DNA from 4 places in the Erwinia sorbitola genome. Region 3 is predicted to be linked to each of the others. Evidence: predicted binding sites of a transcription regulator. Region 3 holds the regulator's gene; each other region holds the start of a gene.
What was found. The regulator PurR, encoded in region 3, represses purine synthesis genes. The targets are predictions, from matches to a motif close to CANGCAAACGTTTGCNTG.
Positions count from the first base shown of each region.

Region 1: the regulator PurR is predicted to act here: its motif matches at 5,171-5,188, upstream of guaD (guanine deaminase).
Region 2: the regulator PurR is predicted to act here: its motif matches at 2,624-2,641, upstream of GN242_RS04815 (nucleoside-specific channel-forming protein Tsx).
Region 4: the regulator PurR is predicted to act here: its motif matches at 2,328-2,345, upstream of serA (phosphoglycerate dehydrogenase).

Region 1 covers NZ_CP046509.1:2,228,270-2,236,130, forward strand. The annotation lists gene GN242_RS09970 (aminotransferase-like domain-containing protein) at 85-1,272, shown strand; gene GN242_RS09975 (MDR family MFS transporter) at 1,556-3,013, shown strand; gene GN242_RS09980 (DUF1161 domain-containing protein) at 3,058-3,354, opposite strand; gene GN242_RS09985 (DUF1283 family protein) at 3,408-3,755, opposite strand; gene GN242_RS09990 (YnfA family protein) at 3,893-4,219, shown strand; gene ydfG (bifunctional NADP-dependent 3-hydroxy acid dehydrogenase/3-hydroxypropionate dehydrogenase YdfG) at 4,242-4,988, opposite strand; gene guaD (guanine deaminase) at 5,388-6,719, shown strand; gene dcp (peptidyl-dipeptidase Dcp) at 6,824-7,861, shown strand, end outside.
Region 2 covers NZ_CP046509.1:1,068,571-1,076,431, reverse strand. The annotation lists gene GN242_RS04830 (hypothetical protein) at 1-230, shown strand, start outside; gene GN242_RS04825 (BamA/TamA family outer membrane protein) at 317-1,366, shown strand; gene GN242_RS04820 (DUF4056 domain-containing protein) at 1,366-2,508, shown strand; gene GN242_RS04815 (nucleoside-specific channel-forming protein Tsx) at 2,919-3,785, shown strand; gene speG (spermidine N1-acetyltransferase) at 3,896-4,462, shown strand; gene GN242_RS04805 (hypothetical protein) at 4,504-4,926, opposite strand; gene GN242_RS04800 (DUF2002 family protein) at 5,085-5,420, opposite strand; gene GN242_RS04795 (DUF883 family protein) at 5,572-5,895, shown strand; gene nrdH (glutaredoxin-like protein NrdH) at 6,181-6,423, shown strand; gene nrdI (class Ib ribonucleoside-diphosphate reductase assembly flavoprotein NrdI) at 6,428-6,838, shown strand; gene nrdE (class 1b ribonucleoside-diphosphate reductase subunit alpha) at 6,811-7,861, shown strand, end outside.
Region 3 covers NZ_CP046509.1:2,052,185-2,060,045, reverse strand. The annotation lists gene GN242_RS09230 (C40 family peptidase) at 1-720, shown strand, start outside; gene cydH (cytochrome bd-I oxidase subunit CydH) at 785-874, opposite strand; gene purR (HTH-type transcriptional repressor PurR) at 1,171-2,196, shown strand; gene punR (DNA-binding transcriptional activator PunR) at 2,214-3,131, opposite strand; gene punC (purine nucleoside transporter PunC) at 3,246-4,457, shown strand; gene cfa (cyclopropane fatty acyl phospholipid synthase) at 4,771-5,919, shown strand; gene GN242_RS09200 (riboflavin synthase subunit alpha) at 5,968-6,633, opposite strand; gene GN242_RS09195 (MATE family efflux transporter) at 6,920-7,861, shown strand, end outside.
Region 4 covers NZ_CP046509.1:826,802-834,662, forward strand. The annotation lists gene GN242_RS03740 (oxidative stress defense protein) at 1-332, shown strand, start outside; gene GN242_RS03745 (LysR family transcriptional regulator ArgP) at 384-1,283, opposite strand; gene rpiA (ribose-5-phosphate isomerase RpiA) at 1,486-2,145, shown strand; gene serA (phosphoglycerate dehydrogenase) at 2,493-3,731, shown strand; gene GN242_RS03760 (5-formyltetrahydrofolate cyclo-ligase) at 4,767-5,357, opposite strand; RNA gene ssrS (6S RNA) at 5,446-5,630, opposite strand; gene zapA (cell division protein ZapA) at 5,673-6,002, opposite strand; gene GN242_RS03775 (YecA/YgfB family protein) at 6,173-6,751, shown strand; gene pepP (Xaa-Pro aminopeptidase) at 6,809-7,861, shown strand, end outside.

The sequences.
Region 1 (7,861 bases), 180 kb from region 3:
AATAAAAAGTTAACTCATTGACAGCTTATGCCAGTTTCTCATAACGTGAATTCCAGCCCAATCCCATTGAAGAGAATACGGAATATGACCACGCGTTACGCTGACAGAATGGAAGGCGTCAAGCCTTCAGCCATCAGGCAACTGCTTCAGTACGGAGCAGACCCGACGATTATTTCATTTGGCGGCGGTTATCCGGATTCCAGCCTGTTCCCGGCACAGGCATTGCAGGACATTTTTGCCGAGCTGCTGTCAGGCCCGGGAGAAGTTTCGCTGCAATACACCCACTCCACCGGGATGCCTAAACTGCGTCAGCAGATTGCCAGCCGTATGGCGGCCGACGGCATCGCCTGTGGGGAAGAAAATGTACTGATTCTTCAGGGAAGTCAGCAGGGGCTGGATCTTGCCGCGCGCCTGCTGATTAATCCTGGCGATCTGGTGGCAACAGAAGCGCCGACCTTCCTTGGTGCGCTGATCGCCTTCAATACCTGTCAGCCAAATTACCTCGCTATCCCAATGGATGAGCAGGGGCTGATGACCGGGATCCTCGAAGAGCAGCTGAAAGCCGGAAAGCGCATCAAGCTGCTTTATACCGTGCCGGATTTCCATAACCCAACCGGAATAACGCTGTCGCTGGCCCGTCGCCGCCATCTTATCCAGCTGGCAAATCAGTATGATTTTATTATTCTCGAAGACTCGCCGTACCGTGAAGTTCGTTATCAGGGTGAGAAGGTCGCTACCCTTAAAAGTATGGATACGGAAGGACGCGTTATCTACTTCGGTAGTTTCTCTAAAATCCTTGCCCCGGGGCTGCGCCTTGGCTGGTCGGTGGCCTCCGCTGAGATCACCGAAAAACTGGGGCTGCTGAAGCTGGCAGCGGACACTCAGTGCAGCACGCTGAATATGGCGGCGGTGTCGATGTATCTGGAACGGCATAATATTGATGATCATATTCAGACCATCAAGGCGCAGTATCTGCGTAAAAAGGAAACCATGCTATCGGTTGTCAGAAGTGAATTCCCGCAGGGGATTAGCTGGACAGATCCCGACGGCGGTCTGTTTACCTGGATGGAGTTTCCGGAAGGTTTTGATACAGCGAAATTTATGCTCGAGCATGCGGTGCCGGAGGCAAAGGTCGTCTGGGTGCCGGGTGCGACGTTCTTCCCGACGGTACAGCGCGATAACTTTGCCCGCTTCAGCTACTCTACCCACGGCGATGAGAAAATAATTAAAGGCATGACGGCTCTGGCTGATTTGCTTAAAAAACACCTCTGATACCAGCTGCGACAGGCGGAGCTGAACCTTGTTTGGCTCCGTATCTCTCCCTCTCTGCTTGCTGCCCCCGCGAAAAGATCTTATTCGCTTCAGATAAAAGCCAGAATGTACGGTTAAACCTTTGCCGGTCAGCTTAAATATTAAAAGTGTTTATAAATTGGGAGGCTATTGTTTAATCCGGTAGACTCGTGCCCGGACTATACAGGGGATAATAAGCACAATCCGAAAACTGCTGTGCAAAATATCATGCACACTTTCAGGATGTTTTACAGGAAGGGACGATATGTCAGAACAAACAGCAACACAGGTGACGCATCGTCACTGGATCCTCATCGCCTCTATGCTGGCGATGTTTATGGCGGCAATTGAAGTCACCATCGTGGCTACGGCGATGCCAACCATTATTGCTGAACTGGGAGGCTTTTCTCAGTTTGGCTGGGTGTTTTCCATCTATCTGTTAACTCAGGCGGTGAGCGTTCCGATTTATGGTCGCCTGGCAGATCTGTGGGGCAGAAAGCGCATGTTCTTTATCGGTACCGGACTGTTCCTTGTTGGTTCGGTGCTGTGCGGATTCGCGCCAAATATGGGCTGGCTGATCCTGTTCCGTGCTTTCCAGGGGCTGGGTGCCGGGGCCATTATGCCGCTGACCTCCACGATTATCGCCGATGTTTACCCGCCTAAAGAGCGCGCAAGTGTACAGGGCTGGCTGTCGAGCGTGTGGGGCATTGCTGCGATCGTCGGGCCACTAACCGGCGCCTGGCTGGTGCAGCACTTTAACTGGGCGCTGATCTTCTGGGTAAACGTGCCTGTCGGCATCATTTCCATGCTGATGCTGGCCCGTTTTTTCCCGGAATCAAAGCAGCGCAGCCCGCACAAGCTTAACCTGGCAGGCAGTGGCTGGCTGATGCTCACCGTCAGTGCGCTGCTGGTGGCGCTGTTGCAGGCGGAAGCCCTCGGCAGCGTGATGGTGGTGGCGCTGTTGATACTGGCGGCCCTGGCGGGAACCGCGCTATTACGCCATGAACGCAGCGCCAGCGAGCCGCTGTTTCCTCTGGCGATCTGGCGCAGCCGTACGCTGCTGGCAGGCAATGCGGGAAACCTGCTGATTGGTGCGGCGATGATGGGTATCAGTGCTTTTCTTCCCACATGGATTCAGGGCGTTAACGGTGGAACTCCGCTTCAGGCGGGCAGTGCGCTGGCGATGATGTCGATTGGCTGGCCGCTGGCGAGTACCCTCAGCGGGCGGCTGATGCAGCGTACCTCCTACCGGTTCACCGCGCTGCTGGGTTCCATTCTGCTGATACTGGGCACCGGGCTGTTGCTGACGCTGCACCGTGAAAGCCCGGTCTGGCATGCCGGACTGTTTGCTTTTGTTATTGGTACGGGAATGGGGATGTGCAGCACCACCTTCCTGATAGCGGTGCAGAATACGGCGGATTTCGCTATTCGAGGCATCTGTACGGCGTCGATTATGTTCAGCCGTATGCTGGGGTCAGCGCTGGGAACAGCGGTGATGGGAGCGGTGCTGAACTACAATCTGCTGCTGCGTTTGCCGGGCGCTCACGATCCGGTGCAGCAGGTAATGTCACACAGCCAGCGGCAGCAGATTGACAGTGCCACTCTGGATGTGATGCTCAATCAGATAGCGCACTCTCTGCACTGGGTATTTGCCGTATCGGCGGTGATTGCGGTAATCAGTCTGGGTGTTTCACGCTTTATTCCGGCGCAAAAACCGCACTAGCAGCGGGACAGGGCGGCTATCAAAGACCGCCCTGAAAGATGATATTACTGGGTTGGGGTATCCTGGGAGGTACCTGCGCTGGCAGGAACGCTACTGTCGCCGTCATTGCCGTTGCGCTTATAGACAATTTTCTGCGAGTCATTTTCGCAGTGACCAACAACCTGTCCGCCAGCCTGATCTGCCTGATCGCTTGGCACGATATCAAGAGAGAAACCGGATGCAGGAACGCCGTTATTAATAATTTTCTGATTAATATCAGCTTTAACTGTTTCGCACGAGGCCTGAACGGCCAGCGGGGCGGCAACAATCAGTCCGGTTAAAATCCACTTAAACCCTTTCATAAAGACATCCTTTTATTACGTGAGAATGGCGCTAATTATAGCAGTAATCTCTGCTATGGGGTAACCGCACGCCCTGTACGACGGTCAAGGCAGCGCAGCGTGTTAGGCTCCCAGTAGGCGTTAACATTCAGGCTTTTTTCACAGCCTTCGCGGGTATCAAATGCCTGGTCAACACGGTCGAACTCTTTTTCCACGCGGTTGTTAACTTTGCCACGCAGACGGTGGGTCGCATCCCACTGCTCTTTCTGTTCGCGGGCCTGCTCTTTGCTGAGAGAGTTATCGCCATCCTGAATAATCAGATGATCGGTACGTGCCTGCGCCGTGTGCTGCACAGAGAACAGCGCGGCCAGCAGCAGCAGAGGCAGGGTGGTTCTGGCCAGACGATGTTGTAAAATATTCATGATTATCAGGTCCTTTTTAATAGCAGCCGACACCGTGACGGCGACTGAGCAAATCATATGCTGTAGTATATCATCTGCTTTCAGGCCGCTGCCAGTGGGCCGCTGCCGCCGTTGAACATTGAGAGAGAAAAGCGCGCGTGCTGACAACAACGTTACTGTTTTTTGCCACTGCTCTGGCTGAAATTATCGGCTGTTTCCTGCCTTATCTGTGGCTGAAGAAAAATGCTTCCGCATGGCTGCTGCTGCCTGCCGGCGTCAGTTTGATGCTCTTTGTGTGGTTACTGACGCTGCATCCCGCTGCCAGCGGGCGCGTCTACGCAGCCTACGGTGGGGTGTATGTGGTGACGGCTCTGCTATGGTTACGGATTGTTGATGGCGTCAAGCTGAGTAGCTATGACTGGCTGGGGGCGGCGGTGGCTTTCTGTGGCATGCTGATTATTGTCGCAGGATGGGGTCGGGCCTGATGCAGGCCCGAACAGGGTAAAATCAGGCTTTATGCACCCGCAGACCCGCCTGGCTCTGGCCCACTGGCATCATTTCCAGCGCACTGATATTAACGTGCTTAGGCAGAGTGGCCACCCACCACACCGCTTCCGTTACATCCTCCGGAGTAAGCGGTTCAGTGCCGTCATAGACGCTGCCTGCGCGGCTGTCGTCACCTTTAAAACGCACGTTGGAAAACTCAGTGCCGCCGACCAGGCCCGGCTCAATATCAGTTACACGCAGGGCGGTGCCGTGCAGGTCGGTACGCAGGTTAAAGCTGAACTGACGCACAAAAGCTTTGGTTGCACCGTAGACATTGCCGCCCGGATAGGGCCAGCTGCCGGCAATTGAACCGATATTGATGATGTGGCCGACGTTACGTTCCACCATCGCTGGCAGCAGGGCGCGTGTCATATACACCAGGCCTTTATTGTTGGTGTCGATCATATCTTCCCAGTCTTCCAGGCTGGCACGCTGCGCAGGCTCAATACCCAGCGCCAGTCCGGCGTTGTTCACCAGTACATCAATGTCACGCCATTCCGCAGGCAGGCTCGCCACGGCAGACTCAATGCCTGCGCGATCGCGCACATCCAGCACCAGCGTACAGATACTCTCGCCAAATTCCTCTTTTAAGGCTTGCAGACGCTCCTGACGGCGACCGGTAGCAATAACTTTATGGCCCTGAGCAATAAAGCGGCGGGTAATGCTCTGACCAAATCCGGCGGTTGCGCCCGTAACAAATACGATCATCTCACTGTTCCTCAACACATTTTGGATTTTTATCACCTTACCACCTCAGGCCGAAGGTGATAAGAAACGAATTGTGATGATTAATAAGAAAATCTGCACCACCAGCGTGCAGTGGTTCTGTTGCTGCCTGAATAGAGTGCAGGACAAAAAAAGAGAGGCAGAAAGGAGTGCCTGATTAGTGAAAAGCAATCGATTGCCGGGTGAGCAACCGATTGCGTACACGACAATCTGTCCCTGAGCAGGATGATCGGTGTATACTTAATTAACTCATTGTAATTTATGGTTAATTTTTGGTTTCATTATCTGGCATAACTTTTGCAAATCATTTTGTTATCGAAAATTATTTCCTCACCCTTGATTACACTTTGCGGTGCAGGCGACTCAGATTAAGGAATAACTATGTCACCAGGCTACACCCAGGCCATCCGCGCCAGTTTTTTTGATATCACCCGTACAGTCGATCAGCCACAACAGCTCCCTGACGTTGCGCGTTATCTGGAAGATGGTCTGCTGTTACTTAATCAGGGCTGCATCGTCAGCCTGTCAGCCTGGGAAGAGGGGCAGCATCTGCTGCATCCGGATCTGGAGCCGCTCGACTATCGCGGTAAGCTGATTGTCCCGGGCTTTGTTGATACTCATATCCACTATCCGCAAACCGAAATGGTCGGCTCTTATGGCGAGCAGCTGCTGGAGTGGCTGAATCAGTACACTTTCCCGGTGGAAAGTCAGTATCACTGCCCGCAGCATGCAGCGCGTATGTCCGCGTTTTTCCTGCAACAGCTGCTGAGTAATGGCACCACCACCGCGCTGGTATTTGGCACCGTCCATCCACAGTCGGTAGATGCGCTGTTTACTGCCGCCTCCGCGCTGGAGATGCGGCTGATTGCCGGTAAAGTGATGATGGATCGCCATGGCCCTGACGCGCTGATGGAAACCCCGGAAGAGAGCTATCAACAAACCCGTGAGCTGATTGAGCGCTGGCATAATCATGGCCGTCTGAGCTATGCCCTGACACCGCGCTATGCGGCAACGTCCACACCGGAACTGCTGGAAAAAGTGCAGCAGCTACGCCATGAGTTCCCCGATACCTGGTTACACACTCATCTGAGCGAAAACTTGCAGGAGATTGCCTGGATCAAAGAGCTGTTCCCGGAGCATAACGGCTACCTGGATGTTTATCATCAGTACCAGCTGACCGGCCAGCGCAGCCTTTTTGCCCACTGCCTGCATCTGGAAGATCACGAATGGGACTGCCTGCACCATACCGATTCAGCCATTGCTTTTTGCCCGACCTCAAATCTGTTCCTCGGGAGCGGGCTGTTTGATCTGAAAACCTGCTGGCACAAAGGGGTGAAAATGGGTATTGGCACCGATATCGGGGCCGGCACCACCTTTAATATGCTGCAAACTATGGGCGAAGCTTACAAAGTAGGCCAGCTACAGCGCTACAAACTCTCCGCCTGCGAAGCTTTTTACCATGCCACTCTCGGCGGTGCGAAAGCACTGGATCTTGACGACCGCATCGGCAACTTTATGCCGGGTAAGGAGGCAGATTTTGTGGTTATTGATCCCGCCGTATCCCCATTGCAACAGATGCGCCATACCAACAGCCGCGATATCTGGGAGAAACTGTTTGTGCTGATGACGCTGGGTGACGACCGCAATATCGCCGCCACCTGGGTCAACGGGCGCTGCGTCTGGGAGGTCAACGCCCCTGCTGTAAACAGCTGATTCGATGCCGCGGTAAACAGCATTAATGGCAGGAATGATTTTGCGCAACAGCTGCCGGGCGCTTATGCTGAGGTATCAGCCATAGGGAGTGGGAGCAGAGAAAGATGAGGATCGCACCGTTAGTCTGGGCTATTAGTCTGGCAATGACCGTCAGCACGCCGGGCGTGCTGGCGGCAGAGTCGCAAAAGGAGAGTCACCCAATGTTATCGCAGCACAACAACCCCTTCAGTCAGGCCAGCTCATTGCCATTTCAGGCCCCGCCTTTTGATCGCATTACTGATAACGATTATCGCCCGGCGCTGGTGGCAGCAATGGCAGAGAAACGTGATGAAATTGCGCGTATTGCCGATAACAGCGCCGCGCCGACCTTTGAAAACACGTTCCAGGCGCTGGAGCAGAGCGGTCAAAGTCTGCGGCGTGTAAGCAATGTGTTTAGTGCAATGACGTCCGGCAATACCAGCGATGAACTTCAGGCGCTGGATGAAGAGATGTCACCGAAGCTGGCCGCGCTGGATGATGATATCAAGCTGAATAGCAGGCTTTTTGTCCGGCTCGATGCGGTTTATCAACAACGGCAGCAGCTGGGGCTGGATGCGGAATCACTGCGCCTGGTTGAAGTGACCTGGCAGGAATTTGTGCTGGCAGGGGCGCGCCTTAGCGATGCAGAAAAAAACCAGCTGAAAGCACTCAATCAGGAATCCGCCACCCTCAGCACCCGTTTTACCAATCGACTGCTGGCGGCGACTAAAGCCGGGGGCGTGCTGTTTGACGATCCCCAGGCGCTGGCAGGATTAAGCGCCAGTGATATCGCCGCCGCGGCCGAGGCCGCAGAAGCTCGCGGGCTTAAAAATCAGTGGCTGCTGGCGTTACAAAACACCACTCAGCAGCCTGACCTGCAAGCAATGAGCGACCGTGCCGCCCGTGAAAAGCTGTTTACGGCCAGCTGGACGCGTGCGGAAAAAGGCGATGCTAATGACACCCGCGAGCTGATTGTTCGCCTCGCGCAGCTGCGTGCCCGGCAGGCAAAACTGCTGGGCTTTAACAGCTATGCAGCGTGGAAATTGCAGGATCAGATGGCAAAAACTCCGCAGGCAGCTTTTGACTTTATGCGCCAGATTGTACCGGCAGCAACGGCGCGAGCG
Region 2 (7,861 bases), 980 kb from region 3:
ATTTCAGAGGCAGTCTGAGCAACCTTCACATGCCAGCGAATCTTGTCGATCTGGTCAACTTCGTTAACCAGGATAAGAAGGGACACTTTCGGGTGAAACAGCACCTTAAGTCGCCGTGGAATATTCTGGTCGGAGGCCAGTATGAGCTTACGCGCAACTTTAATATCATCACCGAAGTGGGCTTTGAAAAGCGTAACAGTTTAATGGTGGGCGGTGAGTTTCGTTTCTAAATATGCGAACACACCTTACGTTGTTGGTAATTTTGATGCTCTCGTCCCCGCTGTCGCAGGCTTCCTTTTTGCCCAGCAGGGAAACTGTGGATGAATACCTTTGCAAGCTGAGTTCTCACAACGTTGACCCACGAGAAAGCATCGACTGGGGCACGGTGGTAGGGCCTTTTTACACCCCTGAGCTGGGCATCGGCATCGGGGTAGCTGCTGCTGGTTTTTATCGACCTGATGACTATCAGCAAAATACCCCGCTCTCTTCGCTCTCGTTAACCGGTTTTGGCAGCTCAACCGGAGCGCTGGGAGTGGGTTTCGAAAACAACACGTTCCTGCGTAATGACCAGTGGCGCTTTTATCTCAACGGTCAGTTCAGCCATCGCCCGCTTCACTACTGGGGCGAGGGATATTCTGCCGGGCGAAATAATCATGGCAAGCAGTCCTACAATTCTCGCAATATCTCAGCGAATCCGCAGATCCTGTATCGTCTGCAACAACATACCTACGCGGGGATTGGTGCGGCGATTGACAGTCAAAGAGCGACAAAGCTGCAACATAAGGCATCAGGAAGCTTTTACCAGCATCCGGTACCGTTAAACGAACTGAATGTTGGCGTCAGCGTCATCTTCCTCTATGACACACGTGATTTCCCTGTTAATCCCACCCGGGGCCAGCAGATGAATATTCGCTACACTGATTACACCCCGGCCCTGGGCGGAGATCATCATCTGACCGTCTGGGATATGCAGTACGATCTGTACCATCCGATAAATCCAACCACCCTGATTGCCTGGGATCTGTACGGCCGTTTCGCCGCAGGTCATGTCCCCTGGACCATGATGGGAAGCCTGGGCGACAGCCACCATCTGCGGGGCTACTACGAGGGGCGTTATCGCGAACGTAATGCGATGACGACTCAGCTTGAATTACGTAAAAAACTGAGCTGGAGGCACGGTGTGGTTGCCTGGGTCGGCGCTGGCAGTATGTCCTCTCGCCCGAGTGAAGTGATAGATGGACGCTGGCTGCCTTCGGTGGGCGTAGGCTACCGTTTTGAGATTAAAAAAAGAATGAATCTGCGCTTTGACTATGGTGTCGGTGAGAGGAGCTCAGGCTTTTACTTTCAGATAGGAGAAGCCTTCTGATGAAAAAGTGCATGGTGCTGTTAAGCCTGCTGCTGAATGCCTGCCATATTTCACCAAAGCCATTTAAGCCGATGACGACGGGAGATTTAGAGCACCCGGCAACGCAGGCGTTACGCGTATGGCCAACAATTTCTAAACTCTCAGCGCCAAATGGTCTGCGCCCGTGCTGCGCCTTTGGCTATGACGTGCGTGCAAAACTTATTGGTATTCCGGTTCCGTTATTTAAGTTAGGCAATATCGTCGCGCCGGATGATACCGGGAAGCATCACTACAATGACAGCTGGATCAGCATCCTCTCTACCCTGAGTGGGATCAACAGCGAACATGATGGCATTGTCTACACGCGACGAGGCGGCTTTATTGACCTCGCCCACGTGCGCGATACCGCGGACAACACTCTGTGGTTATTCAATCAAATTTTGCCGCAGCTGGGTCAACCCGCCACGATAAAGTTGGACGATGAGCTGGGGCAGCGAATCATCCGGCTATGGCGGTTCTCCCCACCAAAAAGTGAACTGGCTCGATACCAGCTGTCCGTCAGTCTGGCTGCACATCTCGCGTTTCAGATCGCTACCTGGCATGAAGTCGCCCAGTGGTATGGTTTCCAGTCTGTTCCCGGTTACTCAGAAGCTATTTCTGCGTTTTCACCGGAAGATCTTTATTCCAATCTGATCGGCGCACGTATAGCCACCGACCTGCTGAATAATGGCGGGGGGTCGTCACTGCGTCAGTATCAGCATTCGATGGCACAAATGATCCCACAGGCGCTGGCACAGCTACAGGCGGTCAGCCCGCAGGCCACACGTTTCCATTTTGATATGGTGGATGGCACATGGTGGAACAGCCACTGCCGTGTGCCGGATAAGTTTCTGGTCAGGCTACGCAACTACAGCGTCAGCGACAGGCGTTTACCCTCTCGTCCGGCAGATACGCTGCCAGAACTTTGGCTGACGCTGCCCGATCATTTTGGCCATCAGCCCCTTTCGCACTTTGGCCGCCTGGAGATTTGGCAGGGTAATCATATGGCTAACCTGCCCGCCCCTTCACTGATGTACAGCTATGATGATTTTCCCCGTCTGGCGCAGCAGGCGGAAAAATCCGACCAAAAAACGCTGGCGCAACTCGGGGATGGATGCAACTAAAACCCCCGCAGCGACGCTCTTTTTTATAAGAAATTCTTATATTTAAAGCAGACTGCGAGCGTGCACGGGTAGCGTTATGAATGACCGATTTTCCTCTGAACAGGCCATCTTATCGCAGGCAACCGTTTACTTAGGTTTTCAGGCGCAGAAAACCGCAATTATTGAGAAAGTTCCCGGCACGGGTGATTATTTGTGACTTACATCACACTTTAGCTGAATTGAAATGAAACAGAATTTGACAAGTGTGAGCAATCTCTATTTCCTAATGACCTGTTAGCGGCACACTGCCGCAGTATTCATGGCGGGTGCTTTCTTCCTATCAATAATCACCCATTTGTCGCCCTTAGATAACCTGACCCCTCCAGCGCGCTGGCTGTTGAGCAAGGTCTCAGAGCATGTGGTAATAAAAAATGAAATATAAAATTATGATGGCTGGCGCACTGGCAGCACTTTCTTATACCAATGTTTCAATGGCTGAAGAGAGCAACCCGGAATACCTTTCCGACTGGTGGCATCAGAGTGTTAACGTAGTGGGAAGCTACCATACCCGTTTCGGGCCGCAGCTGAATAACGACCTGTATCTTGAATACGAAGCCTTTGCCAAAAAAGACTGGTTTGATTTTTATGGCTATATCGATGTGCCAAAAGTGTTCGGCGTCGGTAATGGCAACGATGTCGGCGCATGGGACGATGGTTCTCCGTTCTTTATGGAGATCGAACCGCGCTTCTCTATTGATAAACTGACCGGCACTAACCTTGGTTTTGGTCCGTTTAAAGAGTGGTATTTCGCCAACAACTATATCTACGATATGGGCGACAATAAGGCGAGCCGCCAGAATACCTGGTACATGGGTCTGGGTACCGATATCGACACCCATTCCGATATTGGCCTGTCACTGAACGTATATGCGAAACACCAGTGGGAAAACTACGGTGCAGCAAATGAAGATAGCTGGGATGGCTACCGCTTCAAGGTGAAATACTTTGTACCACTGACCCAGCTGTGGGGCGGCAACCTGACCTATATCGGGTTCACCAACTTTGACTGGGGCTCCGACCTCGGTGACGATCCAAACCACCAGCGCACCAGTAACTCTATTGCTTCCAGCCACATTCTTGCGCTGGGCTACGACCACTGGCACTACTCGTTTGTGGCGCGTTACTTCCACAACGGCGGCCAGTGGAACGACGGCACCGAGCTGAACTTCGGTAAAGGTAACTTTAACGTGAAATCTAATGGTTTCGGTTACTACCTGGTTGTCGGTTACAACTTCTGATTGACCGTATCATCCAATACTGACTTAACGCGCCTCAGGGCGCGTTTTTTTTGGCCGTGATAAACCGTTATACTCTCCGGGCAATGTTGCTTTTGCTAAAAGGAATTTTTATGTCTGCCAGGTATGTTGATAACAGCGTAAAACTGCGCCCGCTGGAGCGTGAAGATCTGCGGTTTGTCCACCAGCTGGATAATAATGCCAGCGTGATGCGCTACTGGTTTGAAGAGCCGTATGAGGCATTTGTGGAGCTGTCCGATCTTTACGACAAGCATATCCACGACCAGAGCGAACGCCGCTTTATGGTGGAACACGATGGATGTAACGCCGGGCTGGTTGAACTGGTGGAGATCAATCATATCCATCGCCGCGCAGAGTTTCAGATCATTATTGCCCCCAGCCATCAGGGAAAAGGGCTGGGCAGCAAGGCGGCGAAACTGGCGATGGATTACGGATTTTCCGTGCTCAACCTCTACAAACTCTATCTGATTGTCGATAAAGAGAATGAGAGAGCGATACATATTTACCGCAAGCTGGGTTTTGAAATTGAAGGCGAGCTGATCCACGAATTCTTTATCAACGGTGAATACCGCAACACTATTCGTATGTGCATCTTCCAGCATCAGTATCTGGAGAAATTTAAACCTGCACAGGGCATGGTAAAAACCACTGCACAATAAAACGACAACGGCAGGGGGATAATCCCGCCTGCCGTTTGGTTTTAACCGCCGCGTGCGCCAACCGGATTCATAATGGTCTGCAGGCGTTCCGGTTCAATCTTGTACATCCCCCCGTAGAACGGGTCAACCACCAGCCAGCCCGGGAAGCCGAGCAGCGGAATATTACCCAGCAAATACCACAGGTTTGGACTCTCTTTCAGCGGCAGCGTCTGCGGCACATAGCCCGCGCGTTCCAGCATCACCAGATACTTTTTCTTGCCGAAGTAATTCCCATTGGACTTTTTCAGCGTCACCGTTTTCGGAGTGTAACCTTCGGCCACCGCTTTTCCGGTTTCATCCTGCACAACAAACTTCACCCCCGGGGGCTGAGTCTGGAGTGTTACGTCCTGAGTTTCGCTACCAACAATTGTCGCGCAGCCAGTTAACATCCACACTGCTGCCAGCGCTGCTATCAGCCGTTTCATCGTTCATCCTGCCTGAGTCTGTCATGCTAACAGTCTAGTCGCTGGCTGCGGCAAACTAGCGTGCTAATACCGCGACTAATTGGCGGCTTATCCAGCCATTGGCTCGTCAACAACCGCAGGATTTTCCTCAAACGTAACGCAAACAGCTAATGGAAAAATTAACCAAACATCCTTTCCAGATAACGCTCCAGCGCCATTCGCGAGCTGAAACCATGTGGAATGCCGTAGTGATCGTTGGTATCACCGGCCAGATACATCGGGAATCGTACGTAGTGATCGCAGGTTTTAACATCTGAAGATGCCGCCGTTATGGCCTGGCTTCGCTCTTTAAGCGTGGGATGGATGACCAGTGCAGTACGGCCCAGGCGTGCCTCACGGTTGACATACACATAGTCTTCACCGCGACGAAAACCGTAGGTTTTTGCGGTGACCGCATCCATTTCAAATCCCGCTTTTTCCAGTACGCGAGCTACCTCATCAGGTCGTAAATACATGCTTGCTCCTCTAAGTCTGCCAACCCCGCAACCTTACATCAGGCTGTACAGTCAGGGCTTTCGGAATAATCCATAAACGCCGTCAATCGCGTGGCGTTCTGCGAGGGTGTTCTATACTTAATAGTACTTTTTCAGACTAAGGGAGCAAAAAATGTTCAACCGGACAACGAAAAATAACGATATCGACCTGAATCAGGATGTTTCTCTGCTGGCTGATAGCCTGGATGACCTGCTGAAATCCTGGGGCAGTAAATCAAAGGAAGAGGCAGAGGAAGCACGCTCCAGGGCCGAATCCCTGCTGAAAGAAACCCGGGCTAAACTTCAGGGCCCTAACCGTGTGACGCGGGCGGCAAAAGATGCCGGCAGCCATGTGGATGAGTATATCCGTGATAAACCATGGCATGGTGTCGGTATTGGTGCCGCGCTGGGTATCCTGGTTGGAGCACTGATCAGCACCAGTACATCCGGCAGATAGTACATAAAACAGGCAGAACAGAGAAGCCCGTGGCGAAAGCTGCGGGCTTTTTTTATCAGCAAAATTTTTTATTCTGGCGAAATCCTTACGCCACAAGGCTTGTGTGAGCACTGAATAAATAAATATGAAAAACCTATATGTTGTGTGGTTGCAATCCAGATGCACTATATCTAGTATTTACCCCATCAAGACCACACAACATGGTGTGGCAGTGGCGGCGCTCTCCATGCAGTAAATCAGCGCCTGAAGATTTGAGATATCCGGCCAACAAGGTAAATACGAATCATGCGCATTATTATTTACACTAAAGATAACTGTGTCCAGTGCAACGCAACTAAAAATGCCATGGATAAGAAGGGAATTGATTATCAGCTGATCAACCTGGACAGCGAGCCTGCCCACGTAGAGACCCTCAAGTCTCTGGGCTACCGCCAGGTACCGGTGGTTATGGCAGAGCAGGATCACTGGAGCGGCTTCCGTCCGGACAAAATCCATGCGCTGAGTCATCTGGCGGCGGCACGGGGATAACATTATGAGCACGCTGGTCTACTACTCCAGCCTGTCTGAAAATACCCACCGATTTATCACCCGTTTAAACCTGCCGGCTGTGCGTATACCGCTGGAATGCACTCAGCAGATACAGGTGGAGCAGCCCTACATTCTGGTGGTACCCAGCTATGGTGGCGGGACGCCTCAGGGCGCGGTTCCCAAACAGGTGATTCAGTTTTTGAACGACACCAATAATCGTCAGCTGATCCGTGGCGTTATCGCTGCCGGTAACCGCAACTTTGGCGAGGCTTACTGCCTGGCTGGCGACATTATTGCGCGAAAATGTCAGGTGCCTTACCTCTATCGCTTTGAGCTGATGGGCACCGCTGACGATATCGCTCACGTATACAAGGGAGTAACCCAATTTTGGCAGCAACAGACAGCACACTCATAGAGGCCACTGCGGCAACGCCTGATTATCATGCGCTTAATGCCATGCTTAATCTGTACGATGCTGATGGCCATATTCAGTTCGAGAAAGATCGCGAGGCCACGCGCCAGTATTTTATCCAGCACGTGATCCCTAACAGCGTTCAGTTCGATTCCATTGCTGACCGCTTACAGTATCTGGTTTCCGAAGGCTATTACGAAGCTGACGTTCTGAATGCCTATCCGTTTGAGTTTGTCTGTTCGCTGTTCCAGCAGGCTTACGATCGCCGCTTTCGCTTCCAGACGTTTCTGGGGGCGTGGAAGTTTTACACCAGCTACACGCTGAAAACCTTTGATGGCAAACGCTATCTTGAAGGATTCACCGAACGTGTCTGCATGGTAGCCCTGACGCTGGCACAAGGCGATCAGGCACTGGCGCTGGCGCTGACGGATGAAATTCTCGCCGGGCGTTTTCAACCTGCGACCCCCACCTTCCTTAACTGTGGTAAACAGCAGCGCGGTGAGCTGGTTTCCTGCTTCCTGCTGCGCATTGAAGACAATATGGAGTCGATTGGGCGTGCGGTTAACTCAGCGCTACAACTCTCCAAGCGCGGCGGTGGCGTAGCCTTCCTGCTCTCGAATCTGCGTGAGTCCGGTGCACCGATTAAGCGTATTGAAAACCAGTCTTCCGGGGTGATCCCGGTGATGAAAATGCTGGAAGACGCTTTCTCTTATGCTAACCAGCTGGGAGCGCGTCAGGGGGCCGGAGCCGTCTATCTGAATGCTCATCACCCTGATATTTTGCGTTTCCTTGATACCAAGCGCGAAAACGCCGACGAAAAAATCCGTATCAAAACGCTCTCTCTGGGCGTGGTGATCCCGGATATCACTTTTCAGCTGGCGAAAGATAATCAGCAGATGGCGCTGTTCTCTCCGTACGATGTGGAGCGCATTTATGGCCTGCCGTTTGCCGATATCAGCATCAGCGAGAAATATGAAGAGATGCTGGCCGATGAGCGTATCCGTCGTACTTTCATTAATCCGCGGG
Region 3 (7,861 bases):
CCTGTGGTTAAAAAAACCAAGGTTACCGCTAAAAAAGAACCCACTCGCGCCGCCACCAAAAAAGAGCCATCTAAAGCTGCGCGCCTCGTTCTGGCAAAAAAACTGAAAGATAAAGAGAAGAAAAAAACTGCCGTTGAACCGCCGCGCAAGTTAAAGGCAGAGAAACAGACGCTGAGTAAAAAACTCGCTGCTAATAAGAAAGCGGGTAAAAAGTTATATGGCCGTAAACGCGCGGGTAGCAAAACAGTCGAAAGTGACATGACTGAACCGGGCAGCGCCCCGCTGAAACTCAGTAAGGCTCACCGTGCGCGCTATCAGAAAGCCCGCGAAACCGCGATGAATAAGTTGATGGGGCAGCTTGGTAAGCCTTATCAATGGGGCGGCACCTCACCCAAAACCGGTTTCGATTGCAGTGGCCTGGTGTGGTACGCCTATAAAGACCTGGTTAAATTCAAGATCCCCCGCACTGCTAATGAAATGTATCACTTGCGCGATGCCGCTGCGATTAAGCGCGATGAGTTAGAGAAAGGCGACCTGGTGTTCTTCCGTATTAACGGACGCGGAACCGCTGACCATGTTGGCGTCTATCTTGGGGGCGGCAAATTTATCCAGTCACCGCGTACCGGGAAGGATATTCAGGTCAGCGCATTGAGCGAGGATTACTGGCAGGAACACTACATCGGCGCGCGCCGTATGATGACGCCTAAAACCATTCGCTGATGTAAAGCCATTGCCATTTAGATAAAGGTTATACGGGAAGAGAGTTACCCCTTCCCGTTAGGATTTAGTGCATTACAGCCGTAAAACTAAACGCAATAATCATCAGCAGTGAACCCACAACAGCAATAGCTGTCATTTTCATATCAGTGTTCATCCCCTCTCCTTAATAACCTTGTTATTTGTAAGCCAACATATTTTCCCACAGTTACCTGTAAAAATCTCGTTTTCTGCGCGCAGCCTTGTTAGAATTCGTCCTTTCCGTTGCGCAACAGACCCGGGAACTTTTTTTTAGCCAGTACTGCATGTCACTCTACGGACGATTCTACCCCTTCCAGCCCCTTTGAGACAGCACCTAAATTTATTCTGTTCGGGCAGGAATGGCTGTACCCAGGCAAACGTTTAACCAATTAGTTATCAAGATGTTATGATAACACCAGGAGTACGATTTTAATGGCAACAATTAAGGATGTGGCAAAGCGCGCAGGTGTTTCAACCACCACAGTGTCCCACGTTATTAATAAAACGCGCTTTGTAGCCGAAGAGACGCGCGAAGCGGTGTGGGCAGCAATTAAAGAGTTGCACTATTCCCCCAGCGCCGTGGCTCGCAGTCTTAAGGTCAACCACACCAAAACTATTGGTCTGCTGGCAACATCCAGTGAAGCCCCCTATTTTGCTGAGATTATTGAAGCGATTGAAAACCGCTGCTTTGCCAAAGGCTATACGCTGATTTTAGGCAACGCGCATAATGACCTGCAAAAGCAGCAGGCGTACCTGTCGATGATGGCGCAAAAGCGCGTTGATGGCCTGCTGGTTATGTGTTCAGAGTATCCCGATACGCTAATCTCCATGCTGGAAGATAATCGCAATATTCCAATGGTGGTTATGGACTGGGGCGAGTCGCGCGGTGATTTCACCGATAGCGTACAGGATAATGCCTTTGAAGGGGGCTATCTGGCTGGGCGTTATTTGATTGAGCGCGGGCACCGCGATATCGGTGCGATTCCGGGACAGCTTGAGCGTAATACCGGCGGCGGTCGCCATGCGGGATTCCTCAAAGCGCTGGCAGAAGCGGGGATCACCCTGCGCGATGAGTGGCTGGTGCAAGGTGACTTTGAACCCGAGTCAGGTTATCGCGCCATGCAACAGATTTTATCGCAAAAACAGCGCCCGACAGCCATTTTTTGCGGCGGCGATATTATGGCAATGGGGGCGATTTGCGCAGCAGATGAGATGGGGCTGCGCGTGCCGCAGGATATTTCGGTGATCGGTTATGATAACGTGCGCAACGCGCGTTACTTTACCCCTGCGCTGACGACCGTACACCAGCCAAAAGAGCGCCTGGGTGAAACTGCCTTTGATATGCTGCTCGATCGCATCACCAGCAAGCGCGAAGAGCCGCAGACCATTGAAGTTCATCCATCGCTGATTGAGCGCCGCTCCGTTGCCGATGGCCCGTACCGCGACTATCGTCGATAAGCTCTGTCCCCACCCGGCTACAGGCCGGGTTGTTCACTCAGCCATTCAGCGTTAAGCGTTTCCGTGTTCCCCAGATATTCAAGCAGCCAGTTTAATGCAGGCGATGCGCTTTGCTCTGACCAGCTGAGATAGCAGGGGCTGTCAGGAAACGCTGCTGTCAGCGTCAGTTCGCCGAGAACCCCCTGCTGCAACCACGGTTGCGCAAAATGCCCGGGCACCATCCCCACGCACAAACCGGCGCGCAGGCAGTCAAAAGCACTCTCCCAATCGGGCACCACCAGCCGCCGCTGGTTATCCAGCGTCCAGGTGGTGCGTTTTGGTAATGCGCGTGCGGTGTCCTCCAGTACCAGTGATGGCCACTCGCGGATCAGCGCCTCGCTTAACGGGCCATCCTGACTGAATAATGGATGTTCAGTTTGCACCACGCAACGCCAGTTGAGGCTTCCCATATCACGATAGGCAAAGCGCCCTTTGACCGGGATCGCCTGGGTTGCTCCGATCGCCACGTCCACGCGACCATCTGCCAGCGCATCCCACACCCCGTTAAAAACTTCTGGCATGATATGCAGTTCCATATCCGGAAAACGCCGATAAAAATCCACCACCAGCTGCCGGGTGCGGGCCGGGCGCACAATCCGGTCGACAGCAATATTGATTTGCCCGCGCCAGCCGTTAGCCACCTGCTGGCAGCGGATACGGGTGACGAGCATTTTTTTGATAACAGCCCGCCCTTCTTCAATAAAAACACGACCTGCCTCTGTCAGTACCACATCGCGATGACGACGTTCAAACAGGCTGATTGCCAGCCACTCTTCCATCTGACGCACGGTATAACTGATCGCCGAGGGTACGCGATGCAGCTCTGCCGCCGCAGAGGTAAAGCTGCCCGTTCTGGCGACAGCATCAATCACTTCCAGAGAATGTTCAGACCACATATTTTTGCCTTCAATATTTTTCACTGCAACCCGCTAATATTAACGTTTCACAGGTGACTCAGCACGAGATTAAACTCCACACGTAAAAAAATTGTCTGATAAGAGTTAATAAATATGCGTTCCAAAGGATTTATGATTTACCTTGCGCTGCTCAGTATGCTGGGCTTCCTTGCTACTGATATGTACCTGCCCGCATTTGGCGTGATGCAGCAGGATCTGCAAACAGGTGCCGGAGCCATCAGCGCCAGCCTGAGTATCTTCCTCGCCGGTTTTGCCTGCGCCCAGCTGGTATGGGGCCCGCTTTCTGACCGCATCGGTCGCAAGCCGGTATTAATCATGGGCCTGAGCCTGTTTATTATTGGCTGTGCGGCCATGCTGTGGGTAGAGTCTGCCTTTTGGCTGCTGGCCATGCGTTTCCTTCAGGCGGTAGGTGTCTGTGCCGCAGCGGTAAGCTGGCAGGCGCTGGTGGTTGACCGTTACAGCGGCCCGCAGGCCAACCGCGTGTTTGCCACCATAATGCCGCTGGTTGCACTCTCCCCCGCGCTGGCACCGCTGCTGGGTGCATGGCTGTTGCAACATTTTTCATGGCGCTCTATTTTCGTCGTCCTGCTGCTGGTTAGCGTCACGCTGCTGATTCCTACGCTGCGACTGCCATCAAGACCGCTGGTGGATAAAGCGGCGGTAAAGCCCCCCGCACCCGGCTTTTTCACCCTGCTAAAGTCGCCGGTATACAGCGGGAACGTGGCGATTTATGCCGCCTGTTCCGCCAGTTTCTTTGCATGGCTGACCGGCTCACCATTTATCCTGGGTAATCTTGGCTTAACACCTGCGGATATCGGTTTGAGCTACGTTCCGCAAACTGCGGCGTTTCTTATTGGTGGGTTTGGCTGCCGGGCCCTGCTGAATCACTATGCCGGGCGTCAGTTGCTGCCATGGCTGCTGGCATTCTACACGCTGAGTACCGTTGCGCTTTATCTGGTGTCACATCAGTCACAGCCTTCACTGTTTGCGCTGCTGCTGCCGTTCTGCGGTATGGCGATGGCAAATGGTGCGATCTATCCTGTTGTCGTCTCCAGTGCTCTACTGCCCTTCCCCCAGGCTACCGGCAAGGCCGCTGCGTTACAGAATATGTTGCAGCTCGGCCTCTGCTTTTTAGCCAGTCTGGCCGTGTCTGCATGGATTCAGTCGCCGCTGCGCACAACAACGCTGGTGATGGCGAGCACCATCGTTCTGGCTGTAATCGGTTACCTTGTCCAACGCTCTGCGGAGCAAAAGCAGGCGCTTCACCGCACTGACGGCCAGGTAAAATCTTGTAAAAACATTTAATTAGCACACTAACAATAATGCGTTGAATATTGCTGTGCGTGAGCATATACTTCATAGCGCATTATAAAATAACAACTTAACAACATTTTTGAGTGGATGGTGGCTTCTGGTCATCGTCCACTGTTAGATTCTGACAAGGTTGTCATGATGTTGTTCCGCGTGACTCAGTTACGACCTCTGCCAGATTCAAATCAAACCTCTTTTTTAACGTCGGATATCAGACCGCGGCATGTGCCGTGATTGCTCTCACATATCTGTAGAAATTGACTATTCTTTTTCTCAGGTTTCAATCACACAGGGTGATGGAGAAGCTATGAGTTCATCGTGTATAGAAGAAGTGAGCCTGGAAGACAATCCGTGGTATCGCATCGTGCAGGAGATGTTGAGTCAGGCAAATATCGAAATCAACGGATCCCGCCCCTGGGATATCCAGATCTCTAACCCCGATTTTTTCAAACGCGTATTGCAGGAAGGTTCGCTGGGGTTAGGTGAAAGCTATATGGATGGCTGGTGGCAATGTGAACGGCTGGATGTTTTTTTCCAGCGTATTTTACAGGCAAAGTTGGATCAGCAGCTCCCGCATCATTTCCGCGATACGCTGCGTGTGGTCGCTGCACGTATCACCAATCTGCAATCACGTAAGCGCGCGTGGATTGTTGGCAAAGAGCATTATGATCTGGGCAATGACTTGTTCACTCTGATGCTCGATCCCTATATGCAGTACTCCTGTGCTTACTGGAAACAGGCCCGTACGCTGGAAGAGGCTCAGGAAGCTAAATTGCAGATGATTTGTGAGAAGCTGAATCTGGAGCCGGGCATGTCGCTGCTGGATATAGGCTGCGGCTGGGGTGGACTGGCGGAATACGCAGCGCGCAATTTTGGCGTGAGCGTCACAGGTGTCACCATTTCAGTTGAACAGCAAAAACTGGCACAGCAGCGTTGCGAGGGACTGGATGTCACCATTCTGCTTGAGGATTACCGTGATCTGTCCGAACAATTCGACCGAATTGTTTCCGTCGGGATGTTTGAGCATGTCGGGCCGAAAAATTATGCTACCTATTTTGACGTGGTCAACCGCAATCTGAAACCAGAGGGCATTTTCCTGCTGCATACGATTGGCGCGAATAAGACCAACAACAATGTTGATCCATGGATTGATAAATATATATTCCCTAACGGCTGCCTGCCGTCAGTGCGGCATATTGCGGAAGCCAGTGAACCATGGTTTGTTATGGAGGACTGGCACAATTTCGGTGCTGATTATGATGTCACACTGATGCACTGGTATCAGCGCTTTATCAACGCCTGGCCTCAGCTCTCTGATAAGTACGGTGAGCGTTTTAAAAGAATGTTCACTTACTATCTGAATTCTTGTGCCGGTGCATTTCGCGCAAGGGATATTCAGCTGTGGCAGGTGGTGTTTACGCATGGAAAGCAAGGCGGGCTGCGCGTGGCGCGCTAAATATGCAGCAAGTAAAAAGGGCGACGTGGTGTCGCCCTTTTTTATGCTTTATGCCTCAGGTGTTTCATTCTGCTGCTCGCTGATAGCAGCAGCCAGTAGCGCGGCTTCACGCTGAGCGAGAACGCGCTCAACGGTCTCAACAATTGCCTGAGTATGCGGATCAATCTCGATATTCACACGCTGCCCGAGGCGCTTGCTGCCTAAGGTGGTGCGCATCAGTGTTTCCGGGATCAGGTGGACACAAAATTTTGTCCGCGTGACCTCCCCCACCGTCAGACTGATACCGTCGATGCCAACAAAACCTTTATGCAGAATATATTTCATCTGGCTGGAGTCCTGCGGTTTAAACCAGATCTCACGATTATTTTCTGAGGTGAGTATTTTACTGATCTCCGCCGTGGTCATAATGTGCCCCGACATCAGATGTCCGCCAATTTCATCGCTGAATTTTGCAGCGCGTTCAACGTTAACGGCATCGCCTACTTTCAGATCGCCCAGATTAGTAATACGCAGCGTCTCTTTTACCAGATCAAAACTGACGCGGTCACCATCCACTTCGGTTACTGTCAGGCAGCAACCATTATGGGAGACAGACGCACCCAGTTCGAGCCCTGGCAGTAACGCCTCCGGCATTTGTATCACGTGGGTACGAAAATTAGGTTTTTCGTCAATTTCCAGCACCTTTGCGGTGCCCTGCACAATACCGGTAAACATAGCTGTTGCCTCAATCAATGTGTTTTCGCTGTGGTTAGTTTGCCCTGGCATCGCAACAAAACCAAATAAAGCACAGTATATTTGCGTGACATAAAGAGCGATTCTCGTATCAGAAGATTGGCTATTTTCAGCATGGACACTAGAATGTAACGCCTGCTCTGCCGGCGTCATCGTAAATGCCGTATATTTCTTCAGCAGTGTCTTTTCATCATTCAGCTCCCCAGTGGATTTCACGTTGCGACCAGCAGGCGCGGAACATAGTGGATAAAATTAAAAAGGTGTATTTGTGCAGAAGTACCTCTCAGAGGCGCGTCAGTTATTAGCCCTTGCTATTCCGGTGATCCTTGCGCAGGTTGCGCAAACTGCCATGGGCTTTGTTGATACAGTAATGGCCGGTGCCGTTAGCGCCACGGATATGGCCGCCGTTGCAGTGGGAACCTCAATCTGGTTACCCTCCATTCTATTTGGTCATGGTTTGATCCTCGCGCTGACACCGGTGGTGGCTCAACTCAATGGATCAGGTCGCCGCGAACGTATTGCTCATCAGGTTCGTCAGGCTTACTGGCTGGCTGGCATGGTTTCAGTGCTGATAATGGTGGTGCTGTATAATGCCGGATACCTTATCGGTGCGATGCACAATGTTGACCCCGAGCTGTCGAGGAAAGCCGTAGGCTACCTGCATGCGCTGCTGTGGGGCGCTCCGGGCTATCTGTTTTTCCAGGTGGCACGTAATCAGTGTGAAGGTTTATCTAAAACCAAACCGGGTATGGTAATGGGCTTTCTCGGCCTGCTGGTTAACATTCCGGTGAACTACATCTTTATTTACGGCCACTTCGGAATGCCTGCACTCGGCGGCGTAGGCTGCGGCGTGGCGACTGCCTCCGTATACTGGGTGATGTTTATCGTGATGAAAGCCTGGGTGAACCGTGCGAGATCAATGCGCGATATCCATGTTCCGGAGCGCTTCAGTGCGCCTGACTGGAAAGCATTACGCCGCCTGGCGGGGCTTGGGCTTCCGGTCGCGCTGGCACTTTTTTTTGAGGTGACGTTATTCGCCGTGGTCGCCCTGCTGGTTTCACCAATGGGCATTGTAAAAGTCGCGGGTCACCAGATTGCCCTGAACTTCAGTTCACTGATGTTTGTACTGCCGCTGTCACTGGGCGTAGCAACAACGATTCGCGTGGGTTTCCGTCTCGGTCAGGGGTCTGTTGAACAGGCAAAAGTGGCT
Region 4 (7,861 bases), 1.2 Mb from region 3:
TGGACGGTGCACTGAAATCGGGCCTGAACGAGATCCGCTCGGTTGAGCTGGGCGTGGCAAATCCTGATGAGTATCGTATTAAAGCGCGCAAAGCGGCAATTGATGACGCAACTAAGCAGGCGGGTGAGCTGGCGCAGGGCTTTGGCACTAAGCTGGGGCCGGTGTACAGCATTCGTTACCATGTGGCTAACTACCAGCCAATGCCAATTGCGCGCATGTATAAAGCGGCCGATGCGGCACCATTAACCTCCGCCGCTCAGACTTACGAGCAGCAGAGTATTCATTTCGACGATCAGGTTGATGTAGTGTTTGAATTACAGCGTAACCAGTAATTCTGCACCGACAGCGTAAACAATAAGGGCGACCCTGTGGGCCGCCCTTTTTTATTCCGTATCCTGACGCAGCACGCGGTGGCCATGTGCCAGCAACGCATCGGTCACTTTGCGCATCAGACGGCTTTCCGGGGCAAAACGGTGCCAGTAGAGCATACGGCGCTGCAACAGACCCGGGGTTAAATCGATCAATTCCCCCTCTGCCAGTTCGCGCTCAATCTGCAAGTGCGGGATCATACAGCAGGTGGTTCCCTGGCGGGCCAGCTGCACAAAGGCTTCTGACGAGTTGACGATATGGCAAGGCACGCTGCCCGGCGACAGGTCAAAGTTCTGCTGTAAAAAGGCCTGGTGCATATCATCAAGATGGTCAAATGCCACCGCTGGTGCCTTCAGCAGCGCAGAACGCGTGACGCCATTAGGGAAGTAACGCGCAGCGAACTCCTTCGAGCCAACGAACAGATAGTCGAGAGCACCAAGCTGATCGACGAGACAGCTTGGCAGCGGTTGTGGCTGGATACTGACGGCACCGACCACTTCACCGCGACGCAGGCGCTCCTGTGTTCGGGTCTCATCTTCAACCTGAAGATTGAGACGAACCGGGGAATCCGTCAGCACCGTTTTGAGCGCTGGCAGCAGCCAGGTCGCCAGACTGTCGGCGTTAACCGCCAGCGACAGCAGCAGTGGTGTTGTACCGCTATTATCGTCACCCAGCCACTCCTCTTCCAGCAGCTCGACCTGATGTAATAACGCCAGCAGCTTCTGGCCCTGTTCCGTCGGGCGTGGCGGTACGGTTCGCACCAGCAGAGGCTGGCCAAACATATTCTCCAGCTGCTTGATGCGCTGGGAAACCGCAGACTGGGTAATACAGAGCTTTTGCGCAGCTCGTTCAAAGCCGCGTTCGCGAATCACTGCATCCAGCGCCTGAAGCGTTCGATAATCTGGGCGTTTCATTAATCGTTGTACTCTTTTTCAGGTGTGGTTTTTGCACTATGCCATATTTTGAGCAGTTTGCTATGAGCTTACGTCACTTTATGAATCAACCACTTTGTGGGCTGCGTTCCAATCCTGCGAATCAACACCCTGCCATGGCGTTTTTTCCCGAGCCTTGCTTTATACTACGCGCACACAGTGACTCAGAGGTTTTAAACATACCATGACACAAGATGAACTGAAAAAAGCTGTCGGCTGGGCGGCGCTCGATTACGTTACCCCCGGCACGATTGTTGGGGTAGGTACCGGTTCGACGGCGGCACATTTTATTGATGCGCTGGCCTCGATTAAGCATCAGATCGAAGGGGCAGTATCCAGTTCGGAGGCCTCAACCGCTAAACTGAAGGGCTATGGCATTCACGTCTTCGATCTTAATGAGATCGATGAGCTGGCGGTTTACGTTGACGGTGCGGATGAGATCAACGGCCAGATGCAGATGATTAAAGGCGGGGGCGCTGCGCTGACGCGTGAGAAAATTATTGCCGCCGTGGCGCAGCGTTTTATCTGCATTGCAGATGCCTCCAAACAGGTTGATGTGCTGGGGCGTTTCCCTCTGCCGGTAGAAGTTATCCCAATGGCGCGTTCCTATGTGGCCCGTGAGCTGGTGAAGCTGGGCGGACAGCCGGAGTATCGTCAGAACGTGTTGACCGATAACGGCAACATTATTCTCGATGTGCATAATCTTAAGATTATTGACCCGACTCGCCTGGAAGCGGCGATTAACGCCCTGCCTGGAGTGGTGACTGTCGGACTGTTTGCTGCCCGCGGCGCGGATGTAGCGTTGATTGGTACCGCTAACGGCGTACAAACCATTAAAAAATGATCTGTCCGGCATCCAAACGGTGCCGGTTATTTTTATACGAAAAACATCTTTTCTTTTGCAGGCGAAATTTAGTGACTTATGTCACATAGTGGCTCCCTTAGGCGCGATCCTCCTGAGGGTTCGCTCTACACCATGATTTTCTATCGCAATGTGCTGCGAGTCGGGCTTGCCATGCTGGAAGCCAGGCAATCGTTTGTATTGCCGCCAGCGTAAATTTTGTTATTTTGACAGAAGGCAATCTTATATCCCCGCGAATTATCCATCGTAGTTGGCAGCCACTGTGTCTGTCAGCGGAGAAAATTTCGGGGATTCAGCCACATCTGAAGTCTGCTAAATAGGGTCGGGAAATGGCAAAAGTATCACTGGAGAAAGACAAAATTAAATTCCTGCTGGTGGAAGGCGTTCACCAGAGTGCAGTTGATAATCTGCGCTCTGCTGGCTACACCAACATTGAATTTCACAAGGGCGCACTGGATAGCGAAACACTGAAAGAATCCATCCGTGATGCGCATTTCATCGGGCTGCGTTCGCGCACCAACCTCACCGAAGAGATCTTTGCTGCGGCAGAAAAACTGGTGGCCGTTGGCTGCTTCTGCATCGGAACTAACCAGGTTGATCTGGATGCAGCAGCGAAGCGTGGTATTCCGGTGTTCAACGCACCTTTCTCCAATACCCGATCCGTAGCTGAACTGGTTATCGGTGAACTGCTGCTGATGCTGCGCGGCGTTCCGGCGGCGAATGCGAAAGCCCACCGCGGTGAGTGGCATAAGCTGGCTGTTGGTTCCTATGAAGCCCGTGGTAAGAAGCTGGGCATCATCGGCTACGGTCACATCGGTATGCAGCTGGGTGTGCTGGCTGAGAGCCTGGGCATGCATGTCTTCTTCTACGACATTGAAAGCAAACTGCCGCTGGGTAATGCCACTCAGGTTCAGCATCTCTCCGATTTGCTGAATATGAGCGATGTTGTCAGCCTGCATGTGCCGGAAACCCAGTCGACCCAGAATATGATGGGGCCGGAAGAGCTGGCGCTGATGAAGCCAGGAGCGCTGCTGATCAACGCTTCACGCGGAACCGTGGTTGATATCCCTGCACTGTGCCATGTGCTGGCGACTAAGCATCTGGCGGGCGCGGCGATTGACGTATTCCCGGAAGAGCCTGCGACCAACAGCGATCCGTTCAATTCACCGCTGTGTGAGTTCGACAACGTGATCCTGACGCCGCATATCGGGGGATCCACTCAGGAAGCTCAGGAGAACATCGGGATTGAAGTGGCGGGCAAGCTGGCGAAATACTCTGACAATGGTTCCACGCTGTCAGCCGTTAACTTCCCGGAAGCCTCACTGCCAATGCACGGCGCGAATGTCAGCCGCCTGATGCACATCCATGAGAACCGTCCGGGCGTGCTGACGGCGATCAACCTGATCTTTGCTGATCAGGGCATCAACATCTCCGCGCAGTATCTGCAAACAACGCCTCAGATGGGCTATGTCGTCATCGACGTTGATGCACCGCAGGACGTGGCTGATAAGGCACTTCAGCTGATGAAGAACATTCCAGGCACCGTCCGCGCGCGTCTGCTGTACTGATTATCTATCGCGTCACGCCACGGTAAGTGATGGGTGGCAGGTCTGAACCCGGGCGAGGCGTGCCTCGCCCCTACGACAAATCAGCATCGGCAGATACCGTAGGGGTCAGGCATGCCTGACCCTGGGCGAGCCTCGCCCCCCGCAACAAGTCAGCACTGGCAGTTACCGTAGGGGTCAGGCATGCCTGACCCTTGGCGAGCCTCGCGCCCGCAACAAATCAGCATCGGCAGTTATCGTAGGTGTCAGGCATGCCTGACCCTTGGCGAGCCTCGCGCCCGCAACAAATCAGCATGGGCAGTTATCGTAGGGATCAGGCATGCCTGACCCTTGGCGAGCCTCGCCCCCCGCAACAAGTCAGCACTGGCAGATACCGTAGGGTTCAGGCATGCCTGACCCTTGGCGAGCCTCGCCCCCGCAACAAATCAGCATCGGCAGTTATCGTAGGGGTCAGGCATGCCTGACCCTGGGCGAGCCTCGCGCCCGCAACGAGTCAGCACTGGCAGTTACCGTAGGGGTCAGGCATGCCTGACCCTTGGCGAGCCTCGCGCCCGCAACAAATCAGCATGGGCAGTTACCGTAGGGGTCAGGCATGCCTGACCCTGGGCGAGCCTCGCGCCCGCAACAAGTCAGCACTGGCAGTTACCGTAGGGGTCAGGCATGCCTGACCCTTGGCGAGCCTCGCGCCCGCAACAAATCAGCATGGGCAGTTACCGTAGGGGTCAGGCATGCCTGACCCTGGGCGAGTCTCGCCCCCGCAACAAATCAGCATCGGCAGATACCGTAGGGGTCAGGCATGCCTGACCCTGGGCGAGCCTCGCCCCCCGCAACAAGTCAGCACTGGCAGATACCGTAGGGGTCAGGCATGCCTGAGCCTTGGCGAGCCTCGCCCCCGCAACAAATCAGCATGGGCAGTTATCGTAGGGGTCAGGCATGCCTGACCCTTGGCGAGCCTCGCCCCCCGCAACAAGTCAGCACTGGCAGATACCGTAGGGGTCAGGCATGCCTGACCCTGATCGACGTGTGCTTCCTCATGAATTACCACTGCCATATTTTTGACGGGGTAATTAACGCGGGTAACGGCACATCCCACTGCTCCACCGGCACTCTCTCCACCTGCTGACAGTCGTGAGCCAGACCCACCGGCATAAAGCCATGTTGCTGCCAGTTCTGTAAGGTACGATCGTAAAATCCTCCCCCCATTCCCAGACGCTGTCCTCCGGCATCAAACGCTACCAGCGGTACAAACAGCACGTCCAGCTCGCTTAACGGCAGCAGATTACGGATATCCAGCGGCGGCTCATAAATACGCAGGCGGTTTATCTTCAGTTCGGTCTGCTCGTCGTAACGCAGGAACAACAGCTGGCCAGCCGAGAAGGGGTGTAGCACTGGCAGGTAAACCTGCTGCTTTCGCTGCCACAACTTGGCAATTAACGGGCGGGTATTGATTTCACCATCTACGGAGAGAAACAGCGCGATATTCTTCCCCTGCTGCACCGGGGCAAAATTCAGCGCATGTTCGGCAACCTGCACGGCGGCAAACTGCTGTTGTTCGGCGCTAATCTCTCGGCGCAAATTGCGTACATGCCTGCGGATATCCTGACGGAGCGTCAATGTGGGGGTTAACACGTAGCTGACTCCATAAAATGGTACAGAAGCGTGCTGAACAGCATAGAGAAAAAAAGATAAATTCGGGAGGGGTACAGCAGGAAATGTGAGGTTCTCCGAGATGCCGCCGCAGGCTGTAACCCTTGAACCCATGGTTCAAGGTGAGCATGCCGTCGCAACCATCAGGCTTCTCGGACGAACCGAGCTTGCGCACAGGTTACAGAGCGTCACACTCTGTTTGGTATTAATTATCGGCTCAGGGGACGGGCCCGCTTGCAAACATCTCAGAGAATTTTTTTACTTCACCGTCACTCTATCACAGGTAACGTTAAAGTGTTATTCGAACTTCGCACCAGTACGTTCAGTTATGCGACCTTGCTCAAGCAATGCTTGTTCAATGGTCTGCTGTAGCATCCGAATTCGTTGTTCCATGTTAGACGCATAGTCACGGGTTTTGACTTTTTCCTGCGCCAGCTCATGGCAAATGTTCAGTGCTGCAATGAATACCAGTTGCTCTGTATTTGTGACTCTAGTGCGAACTTTTAAGTCTTGCAACCGTTGATTGAGGTCTTCGGCAGCCAGATTCAGCGCATCTTGCTGTTCAGGCGGACAATTTACTCTTAATGAACGGCCAAAAATTTGAATATCTACCGGTTGTGCAGACATGCCACCTTCCTGACTAATTACTGCGCCCGCAATCACCCTTACCGTTCACAGGCTTGGGAGGGGCGCCACTATAACTACGCCTAATATAAGAAACAACCCCTTTCTGGAATCGTTGAGGCACCTGGTGGTAGCATATCACGAACTTAACCAGCCAACGACGATCAAAACTCATGTCACTAACCAACATAATGCCGGGCTACAACCAGCTGGCTTCAGTACTGACGCAGCAGGGCGTAGGAATGACCCCTGCAGAAATGCATGGCCTGATCAGTGGATTGATCTGTGGCGGCAACCATGACAGCAGCTGGCAAACGCTGGTGCACGATCTGACCAACGAAGGCATGGCGTTTTCGCAGACGCTCTCTCTGCCTTTGCAGCAGATGCACGAAGCCGTGGGTAACTCTCTGGAAGATGAGGGATTTATGTTCCAGCTTTACCTGCCTGAAGATGATGATATCACCGTGTTTGACCGCGCCGATGCGCTGGCAGGCTGGGTGAACCATTTCCTGCTGGGTATGGGCGTGGCGCAGCCAAAAATTGGCCAGGTCAAAGGAGAAACCGGTGAAGCCATCGACGATCTGCGCACAATTGCGCAGCTCGGTTATGATGAAGATGAAGATCAGGAAGAACTGGAACAGTCGCTGGAAGAGGTGATTGAGTATGTGCGCGTTGCCGCACTGCTGTGTCACGACACCTTTACCCGCGTCATACCGGCTAATGTCATGATGAAAAAGCCGACGCTGCACTAGGACGCGTGCCAGCAGGCCGCCAGTGGTGATTTAACGGAACAGCATTCAGGAGGTCAAATGACCCAGCAAGAATTTTTGCGCCGCCGTCAGGCGCTGTTAGCGAAAATGGCTCCGGCCAGCGCGGCGATTATCTTTGCCGCCCCGGAAGCGACGCGCAGCAATGACAGTGAGTACCCATATCGGCAGAACAGTGATTTCTGGTATTTCACCGGATTTAACGAACCAGAAGCTGCACTGCTGCTGATTAAAAGCTCCGACAATCACAGCCACAGTGTCCTGTTCAACCGCGTACGCGATCTCACCGCAGAAATCTGGTTTGGCCGCCGCCTGGGGCAGGATGCCGCGCCTGAAAAACTGGCGATTGACCGCGCCCTGCCGTGGGATGACATTGGCGACCAGCTGCATCTGCTGTTGAACGGGCTGGATGTGGTTTACCATGCCCAGGGGCAGTACGACTTTGCAGATACTATCGTATTCAAGGCGCTGGAGGCGTTACGCCGTGGTTCTCGCCAGAATCTCTCAGCGCCTGCAACCCTGACCGACTGGCGTCCGTGGGTGCACGAGCTGCGTCTGATTAAATCCCCGGAAGAGCAGGCGGTACTGCGTGAAGCCGGGCGCATCAGCGCGCTGGCACACACCCGAGCCATGCAGAAATCCCGTCCTGGGATGTATGAATATCAGTTGGAAGGCGAAATTCTGCACGAGTTTACTCGCCATGGCGCCCGGTTCCCGGCTTACAACACTATTGTTGGCGCGGGGGACAATGGCTGCATCCTGCACTACACCGAAAACGAGAGCCAGATGCGCGACGGCCAGCTGGTACTGATCGACGCCGGGTGTGAATTCCAGGGCTATGCGGGCGATATAACCCGCACCTTCCCGGTGGGCGGTAAATTTACTGCTCCCCAGCGCGCCATCTACGACATTGTGCTGGCAGCGTTATACCGCTCGCTGGAACTCTATCGCCCCGGTACCAGCATTCGGGAAGTGACGGCGGCAGCGGTAGAAGTGATGGTGAAAGGCCTGGTGAAGCTGGGTATCCTGCACGGTGATGTTCATACCCTGATGGCTGAGAATGCCCATCGCCCGTTCTTTATGCACGGATTGAGC